Regions from separate parts of the Paenibacillus sp. BAC0078 genome, predicted to be linked through region 4. Evidence: riboswitches for the same ligand, from Rfam matches in the RefSeq annotation. Region 4 holds a riboswitch; each other region holds the start of a gene.
What was found. Region 4 has a riboswitch for cyclic di-AMP ahead of ACX1DY_RS23060 (C40 family peptidase). Riboswitches for the same ligand answer to the same signal wherever they lie in the genome.

Region 1 (2,168 bases), on a different contig from region 4:
CGCAAACAAATTGGACTTGCCCGGGAGCTGAAGATGCCAATCTGTATTCATAACCGCGATGCGCATGAGGATGTGGTGCGGATTTTGCGGGAAGAGAAGGCGAATGAAGTTGGCGGTGTGATGCATTCGTTTTCCGGGAGCTGGGAAACAGCCAAAATGTGTCTCGATCTCGGCTTTCACCTGTCCTTTGGCGGACCTGTTACTTTCAAGAATGCAAGGGTACCTAAAGAGGTGCTTGCCCAGACTCCGCTGGACCGGCTTTTGATCGAAACCGACTCGCCATATTTGACGCCTCACCCCTTCCGGGGCAAACGAAATGAGAGTGCTCATGTGAAGCTGGTGGCTGAAGCGGCGGCGGCAATAAAAGGGATTGATTTACAAAAAATGGCGGAAATTACGTATGCGAACGCGCTGGAACGATTTGGGATAGTCTGAAATCGAGAGAAAATCGGGTGAAAAAAGAAGTATATCCGATATATTAAACTTTTTTAACACAAAATCAACTGATTATTACAATATTTTAATGATTTTTTTGCTTAAACGTGCTTGAATCGCGCTTTACAACATGCATCAAAACAGGATATCATCTTTTCAGTGCAGTGAGCTGTTGTTACTGTGACAGTCACTATTTCATGGATCGTCTCGCTGAGTCTCCGTATGGAGAACGGGGGAACCAATATTGCTCTGCCGCATGTCCGTACATAGAGTACAACACAGAAATGCCGCAGACAGTATTCGATTTCTTCACGGGTCTTTGGGGTGAATTTGAGGGCAACCGCCGTGAGCGGGTGACCTAAGATAGGGCGTCTCTCTTATGCCCGAACCCGACAGCTAACCCCGTAAGCGCTAGTAAGAGAGGAAACCTCGTGCAAAAGCATTCCCGCGTATTCTGACACCCGGAGAGCCACGAAAGAGTCCTCTATGAACTCTTTTGGGCTTTTTTTGTTATGAATAATGCGAATTCTCCCGGCATACTGTTATATAACAGGTACCTGGAGCAGCTATGCCGAGCAGGCGATCCATGAGCAGGAAACGCTAAAGCAATGCGGGCGTATCCTGTGGTAATCTCAAACCTAGTTTCGTCAGAAATGATACAGTCATCTTAAGATATACAACTTGGACGACGGGGCTATGTAAGGAGGATGGAGAGAATGGGCGTATTCCAACCAGAAGTATCCCATGATTCGCAATCATCCAGCAGGTCTTTCGCATTACGGTTGAAGCAAGTGAATCCTCGCGTACTTTCGCTTGCAGGTGTGGTGTCAATTATTATCGCGCTGATAATTCTGCTGTACGTACACGGTCAAAGCATTAAAGAAATAACGTTAGTCATAGACGGAAAAGTACAGAAGCTTGAGACGCGGGAAGCGCTACTCAGCGATGTGCTGGCAAAGGAACAAATTTCGCTGCAGCCGCATGATGCTTTATCCATTGGCCTTAGTGATGAAATAAAAGACGGCGACCGTGTCGTGATTAACCGTGCGCAGGCGTTTAGCCTTACCGCAGACGGAGCAACAAAGACGTTATATACGACCGAAGACACCATCGGTCAGGCCATTGACAAACTGGGCATCAGCCTGGAGAGTTATGACAAGATTTATCCTTCGCTTGAAACCGCAGTTACTGCTGACATGGAAGTCAAAATTGTCCGTATCAACAAACAAGTTGTACAGCGGACAGCAAGTTTACCTTTCCGGGTAATCAAGACAGCAGACCCCTCCCTGACCAAGGGAACCGTAAGAGTGGCGCAAGCGGGTAAACCAGGCGTAATGGTTCAGCATATCGAGAAGATCTATCGAGACGGTAAGCTGGCTTCAATGCGTATGGTTGGCAAGGAAGTACAGACGGTAACCAAAGACAAGATTATTGCCGTTGGTATCAAAGCTCTTCCCAAGCCTGCAGTAGCTACAGTAACTCCCAAACCAAAAACTACCTCCAAATCATCCAAAGTCAGCGCAAACAGCAATAACGTCATTACTAAGGCAGGCGTAGATTTCGAATACAAAAGAGTGATCAAAAATGTATCCATGACGGCTTATTCTTCTGAAGAGCCTGGTATTGGTACACGTACCGCCTCCGGCACACGCGTAACGGAAGGTCGGACCATTGCTGTTGACCCGAATGTAATACCTATCGGCTGGTGGGTGTACATTGAGGGATTAGGGTTT
Region 2 (2,168 bases), on a different contig from region 4:
AAGGGCAAGCGCTGAGACGAAATAGAGAGAGCTGCGGCATTCTGCCGCAGCTCTCTGCCTGCCGTTAAGGAAACTATGATTTTCGTCTGTTGATGTAACCTTGAAAAGATAAATGTGTGCCTTAACAACGGCAGAAATGCTGCTGTTGAAGTGCAGATGGCTGGTTTGTTCAGGAACAACGGCAGAAATACCGTTGTTAAGGCGCAGATGGCCGACTTGTTCAGAAACAACGGCAGAAATACCGTTGTTGAGGTGCAGATGGCTGGTTTGTTCAGAAACAACGGCAGAAATACCGTTGTTAAGGCACAGGTGGCTAATTAGTTCATATGCTTACGCTCCTCACCCGGCGGTCAAGCTGGATTTCGGCAGTAAGTTCTCCTGCGCCGCCATCTGTTCGCGCACCTGTCTGAGCTGTACCTTAAGGGCGGGCACACTCCGCTGAAGAATGGCGCTGATTTCAGGCAGGGGGAGCTTAAGACCGTAGCGGAGCGCCTGAACAAGCCGGTTTTCCCAAGACAGCATATTTGCATAGCAGGGCTTGTGGGTTTGTGCAAGCCGGGAGCATTGCTGGATGCATTCACGGTAAGCGTCATGGGAGAAGGCAAGCGGGTCTAAACGCTTTTGCAGGTAAGACTCATAGAGTGCTGCGAAGGTCTTCACCACAGCCTCCTCCGCCTCGGTTCCCTGCCCGAGCAGCAGGCTGCTGAGTGCATAGACGCTCCTGCTGTATTTCTGAACATACTTCGTGTATCCGGCTGCGACAGCCGGCTGATGCGATAAGGGGTCAGGCATAATCTCACGGTCCTCTCTGAATATGAAATCTATAATATCGAGTAATAAGCGATGGATTTGTCGATGAGCTCCGCCGTGTCCAGATCTGGCCAGCTCCGCTGGTGCAGCAGGCTTCCCGAAGGCTTATAATACATCCGCCCCGTACTTGAGCCGTTGCCTGCGGCAGCCGCATGAAGCCGCGAGTCTGTCTGGATATGGCCAGACAGCACTTTTCCCTGCAGCTTTGCTTTTAAATCGAGCAGGGCTGTCTGTACCATCTCCCGCTGTGTCTGTTCCCATTCCGGGCTCAGGCGGCGGACGATCTCGATGGCTTCATCCAGCCGGCAATGCCGGATGGTGCGCAGGAAGCTGCTCCATTTCATCAAGTCAAATTCCGTATCATCTGCGCATAATATGCCTTGGGCCAGGCTGCAACCTGCCTTGCAGGTAAGCCTCAGAATGCCGAAGCGGGAGTTCCCGGACGATTCCGGGCCGCAAAAGGCAGGCCAAGGAGCATTGAATACAAACACCTCAATACGTGACAGCCTGCGCTGCTCCATTTCAGCTTTCCTCCTCAAAATTCCCTAAGTCTTAAGCCATTGTATCCTCCAAATCAGCTTATGCGGGTACAACAAAAAACCGCAGCAGAGGAGGACCTCTGCTGCGGCTCCGGTACAGGCTTAAATAAGCCTGGCGCAAAAGCGTGGCGGATCAGGATCTCTCTCTTTACGCTTACGAGGTTAGCTGTCGGATTCGGACGGTGAGAGTCGCCCTACCCTGTGAGACCGCATCTGTGCAGTCCCCTTAGGATTCACCCCAAGTAGGCTTTTCGCCTGGTGGTTCCCCCGTTTCCTGCTTGGCAGGAATTCAGCGTTTATGTAACTTTTCATGAATTACTTTCAAAACGAATCATACTACTTCGGGCAGGTCTTTGTAAAAAAGGAAAAGGGAGGGCAGCGGCAAGCTTTCATTGAATTGCGGGGATTGGGTGTAATTAATTGGCTAAAAGCATATATGTTGACGTTTATCGGCCCGTTATCTCGCTCGCACGCTGTTTTTCATTTTTAGGGGAAAAGGAGCCGGGTGATGGGGGATTATGACAAAGAAAAAGGGTCCCCGGTTGCTGCCGGATTCCCTTTTGTATATCAGCACTTTTATTTCGCGGCGGCTTCGATCAGCACTTTAAGCTCGGGAAGGTTGAAGCCTTTGACAGCATGTTCTCCCGATACAGTAACAGGAACGCCCATGAACCCAAGCTCCTCTACTTCCTCCTGATAAGCTGTGCTCGTCATAACATCTCTAACCTCAAAAGGAACGCCCTGTTCCGTCAGCAGCTGCTTCACCTGGTTGCAATCACTGCAGTTCGCAGTGGAGTACACGATAACGGATTCGCTCAT
Region 3 (2,168 bases), on a different contig from region 4:
ATCGGAGGCTACAGACTGATAAGCATCTGTGCTCATAATCCGTTTGGCGCCAACGTAGCGGTTAACGTAGTAGCTGTCATTCAGCGAACTAACAGTTACGCCGCGTTTGGACGATGCATGTGCGAATTTGCCGTCACCGACATAAATGCCGACGTGGGATACACCTCTTCCGCTTGTATTGAAGAATACAAGATCTCCCGGTCTGATACTGTCACGGGAAACGGCTGTGCCCATCTGATATTGGGAGCCGGATTGGTGAGGAAGGTTGATGCCGATCTTATCAAAAACGTACATTGTAAATCCGGAGCAATCAAAACCGTTTGTCGAGATACCGCCGGATACATACTTGGTTCCGATGGCTTTGTCGATAACCTGATCCATTTTGGAATCCGCGAAAGCGCTTCCTGCTCCGATAGTAAGAACAATGGAAAAGCTCAGTAGTGCTGCTGCTAGCTTCTTCTTCAAAAGTAAATACCCCTTCCAAATGCCTACGAGGTTAGCTTAAGGGTTCGGTTGAAGGTCCCCTATGACCCCTCTGTGAATAGGAGGTCAATTCACCCAAAATCGGTTCCCCCGTTCCCCTAATGATTAGGGAACTCGGCACGACTGTTGATTAGGATTAGCTTACGGATCTATACATGACAAAACTTTTGTAAAACTGCTTTGAATAATTACAAAAATGTTACTATCAACTCACTGCGATTATTGTAACAAAGAAGGAAGCACTTGGCAATCACTAAAAACATATTCTTGCATATTTTTTGCGATTTTTGTGAGTTTAATTTATTATAAAGGGCTTACAATAACATGTCAGGTCAGATTTACGATAGGTTTATTGACATATAGAGCAAAAAGGAAAAACCCGGAAGGCTGATTACGGCAATAATCAGCTTCCGGGTTTGTATAAGCTACATTTAGTTGTTAGAGGTTGTCATTGTCAGCGGGGATAATCAATCGTAAGCGACAGCCTGATAAGCTGTTGTGCTCATCACGCGTTTGGCGCCAACATAGCGGTTGGCCCAGTAGGCTTGACTCATCGAAGTTATGGTCACTCCGCGTGAACTGGAGGATTGTGCGAATTTTCCGTTGCCAACATAAATCCCGACATGGGAAATCCCACTGCCCAAAGTGTTAAAGAATACCAGATCGCCCGAACGCAAATTGTTGCGTGATACGGCAGTTCCGACCTTAAATTGCGCTTTCGATGTGCGAGGCAAGGTAAGACCTACGTTTTTGAACACATAAGAGGTGAATCCGGAACAATCGAAGCCGGCAGTGCTGGTGCCCCCGGTTTTATATGTAGTTCCCAGTGTTTTTGTGATCACATTGTCCATTTTGGAATCCGCGAAAGCGCTGCCAGCTCCCAGCGTGAATACCATTACCAGCCCTAATGCTGCTGCGGTGCATTTTTTCTTAAAATTGTGACTTTTCAAAAGATGTACTCCTTCCAAGGCCGGCGAGGTTAGCTTAAGGATTCGGTAGAAGGTTCCCCTATGACCCCTCTAAAGCGAGATCAATTCACCCAAAAAATGGTTCCCCCACTTCCCGGTGCAGGGAATTTGGCGTATTATGCACCGAACAGTGACAAATCGACAATCTCAAATGCTGCGAAGCATAAACCAGATGTGACAAACATTTCTGCAAAGATTACAAAATTGTTACTAGTGGTACAGGCATCATTGTACCAGAGGGTCTGCTATTTTGCAAATAGGTAAGATTTGCCGCATGCGCAGGTACACAAGAAAAGAGTCACGCTCCCCCTAGAGAAGCAGTGACTCTTGTTATTATGCCGATCAGGCAGTGTAATTATTGTGGAAATGTTTTACTGGACCAGAGGTGATATTGTGCGGCTGTCCCCCACATTTTGAACAGAGTGGTTGGAAGGGGGGAGAGCTGCTTAAGGAGAAATGCGGGCAGTCCAGGGCTGAATATCGCTGACAATCCGCAAATAAGCAACACCGCCAGCCCGCCGGCACCCATCAGGACGGATACGCCTATAGATGGCAGCAGCACTTTCAGGCAAACCAGCAGGGAGGAGAATATGCCAGTTCCGGCGGTATAGCCGAACTGCATGTACAGCAGCAGCTTGCGGATAAAGAAAAGATATAATAGCCAGACCAGAATATAGGGAACGAGCTTGAGCAGCATTTTATAATCAAGGATGCCAT
Region 4 (2,168 bases):
ACTTTGAGGATGAAGACACCCATCACCGCCATGTCTCCCATCTGGTGGGCGTGTACCCCGGACGGCTCATTACCGAGCAATCTGCTCCCGGCCTGTTTCAGGCAGCGCGAAAATCGCTTGAAATCCGTGGCGACGGGGGAACAGGCTGGAGCTTGGGCTGGAAAATCGGTCTATGGGCGAGATTCAAGGACGGCGACCGGGCGGAACAGCTGATTTCGAATCTCTTGAACCTGGTGAAGCCGGGCGAACCGGCCAAACATGAAACAGGCGGAGTATATCCGAATCTCTTTGATGCGCATCCTCCGTTCCAAATTGACGGAAATTTTGCGGCAACGGCGGGAATAGCGGAAATGCTGCTGCAATCCCACCAAGGATATCTTGAATTCCTGCCTGCATTGCCCACACGCTGGCAGGAGGGCTCAGTCAAGGGTCTGAGGGCTCGGGGTGGCTTTGAAGTCAGTCTGAAATGGAAAGCTGGCCGCGTAGCGGAAGCGGAAATTGCTGCTTCTCTTGGCGGAATATGTTCCGTCCTTGCAGACTGCCCGGTATGGGTTGGCGAAGCGGGAGTGAAGAAGCAGGTGAAGCCCTCGGATGGCCTGATTAAGTTCGCGGTAACAGCCGGAGAGAAGTATGTTCTGTCTTTTATAGATTAAGCTTTGGAGAAGTGTTAAACACTAGATGAAGATTACACAGGGATGAAGCTGATAATAATACATTGTTGTGAAAGCAACTTGTCTTCCGATGAGTTGCTGTTTTTTTGCTTAAGGACTGGTGATTTCCGAGGACATGGTCCCAGAACCCATTAGTGGTCAGGCAGACTTGCTGTAGGAATAAAGGGAAATCAGGATATCAGGGGACGCATGAGCATGAATTGGCCGAAGTCCGTGGAATGACCTATCCTGAAGGTTGTCTAAATCAGTAACAATAATGTTACTTCTTGTTCTATCTATTGTTATCATATGATTTCTGGAAACGACGGGTTTCCCCTTGAAATTCATGCATTATACTGTAAGATTGTGTGGTTTCTATGTGGTTTGAAAATAAAAATAGAAAATTTGATATTGGATTGACAGAGTCAGTATAAATACAATACTATAGAAATAGTTACAAAAAGTTAATTATTGCCGAATTTCATATGGAAAACGGGGGAACCATCCTCGGGTGAATTATTCCTGAAAGCAAGGGAATATAGGGAACCTTTAACCGAACCCTCAGCTAACTCCGTAGGCATCGAAGGGAGAACCGGATTTTGAAAAAGTTCATTTTAGCCTTAGTGGGAGCTGCAGCATTGTTCACTTCTGTTCCTGCAAGCACTTACGCAAGTGACATAAGTATTGAAAGTGAAGTAAAAGAGGTATTGGGAGCTCCTTATCAATGGGGCGGGACTACGGCGGCTGGTTTCGATTGTACTGGGTTCATCCTATACATAATGGGTAAATTCAACGCTGGCGATTTGCCGCGTACATCCCAATCTCAAGCCAAGGTTGGCACACCAGTGGCTAAAGATGATCTGCGTGTAGGAGATTTGGTTTTCTTCAACACTTTTGGTTCGGGAATCTCCCATGCAGGCATTTATATCGGTGATAATCAGTTTGCCCATTCCTCAAGCAGCAAGGGCGTAAGAATAAGCAGTCTCTCTGACTCATATTACCGTGATCGTTATGTTACAGCCCGCCGCGTAGCGAGCGAAACCAGCTATCGCCAGATGATTAGTGAATAATGAGCTTGAAATATTCTTTGTAGGTCAAAGACTTCTCGCAGTGTATTTTACTGTGAGAAGTCTTTTTGCGTAGAGGCTTAGCTCTATCGTCAGCAGTCACATTCTTTCTACACAAACCCCTTTTACACTCAAAGTATGAAGACAGCATGAAGTGTCTGCGTGTTTACAGCAGTAAAGGGAGTGGAAGCGAGATATTTGCAATCTGGAATGGGGGTATCTCGATTCAAGGGGCTTTAGTTTTCAGAGGCGACTCGCCCAGGTATGCCCTTCAATGGACTGCGGGACAATGGACCAGCGCGGGTGTTTTTGCAATCTCTGTAATCCTCTTGATTTATTTCTACAAACGTCAGTCTGGTCAAAAGCTTGCAGCACAATAGGTTATATTCATAGGAAGGTGTCCAGTGATGTCGAAATTACAGGTTTTGGTTGTGGATGACGAATGGAATAT

Region 1: it holds a riboswitch for cyclic di-AMP, as region 4 does, so the genes downstream of both, ACX1DY_RS29260 (ubiquitin-like domain-containing protein) here and ACX1DY_RS23060 (C40 family peptidase) in region 4, are expected to answer to the same signal.
Region 2: it holds a riboswitch for cyclic di-AMP, as region 4 does, so the genes downstream of both, ACX1DY_RS29615 (hypothetical protein) here and ACX1DY_RS23060 (C40 family peptidase) in region 4, are expected to answer to the same signal.
Region 3: it holds a riboswitch for cyclic di-AMP, as region 4 does, so the genes downstream of both, ACX1DY_RS29960 (C40 family peptidase) here and ACX1DY_RS23060 (C40 family peptidase) in region 4, are expected to answer to the same signal.

Annotation. Positions count from the first base shown of each region.
Region 1 is NZ_JBTLRW010000028.1:48,104-50,271, reverse strand. Features, by position in the region: gene ACX1DY_RS29265 (TatD family hydrolase) at 1-435, shown strand, start outside; cyclic di-AMP (ydaO/yuaA leader) riboswitch at 634-861, shown strand; gene ACX1DY_RS29260 (ubiquitin-like domain-containing protein) at 1,152-2,168, shown strand, end outside.
Region 2 is NZ_JBTLRW010000030.1:661-2,828, forward strand. Features, by position in the region: gene ACX1DY_RS29600 (hypothetical protein) at 1-15, shown strand, start outside; gene ACX1DY_RS29605 (hypothetical protein) at 166-321, shown strand; gene ACX1DY_RS29610 (hypothetical protein) at 340-792, opposite strand; gene ACX1DY_RS29615 (hypothetical protein) at 822-1,331, opposite strand; cyclic di-AMP (ydaO/yuaA leader) riboswitch at 1,487-1,654, opposite strand; gene ACX1DY_RS29620 (glutaredoxin family protein) at 1,926-2,168, opposite strand; gene ytxJ (bacillithiol system redox-active protein YtxJ) at 2,165-2,168, opposite strand, start outside.
Region 3 is NZ_JBTLRW010000031.1:17,206-19,373, forward strand. Features, by position in the region: gene ACX1DY_RS29955 (C40 family peptidase) at 1-465, opposite strand, end outside; cyclic di-AMP (ydaO/yuaA leader) riboswitch at 471-613, opposite strand; gene ACX1DY_RS29960 (C40 family peptidase) at 951-1,379, opposite strand; cyclic di-AMP (ydaO/yuaA leader) riboswitch at 1,437-1,575, opposite strand; gene ACX1DY_RS29965 (hypothetical protein) at 1,807-2,168, opposite strand, start outside.
Region 4 is NZ_JBTLRW010000015.1:48,669-50,836, forward strand. Features, by position in the region: gene ACX1DY_RS23055 (glycoside hydrolase family 95 protein) at 1-653, shown strand, start outside; cyclic di-AMP (ydaO/yuaA leader) riboswitch at 1,113-1,245, shown strand; gene ACX1DY_RS23060 (C40 family peptidase) at 1,250-1,720, shown strand; gene ACX1DY_RS23065 (response regulator transcription factor) at 2,125-2,168, shown strand, end outside.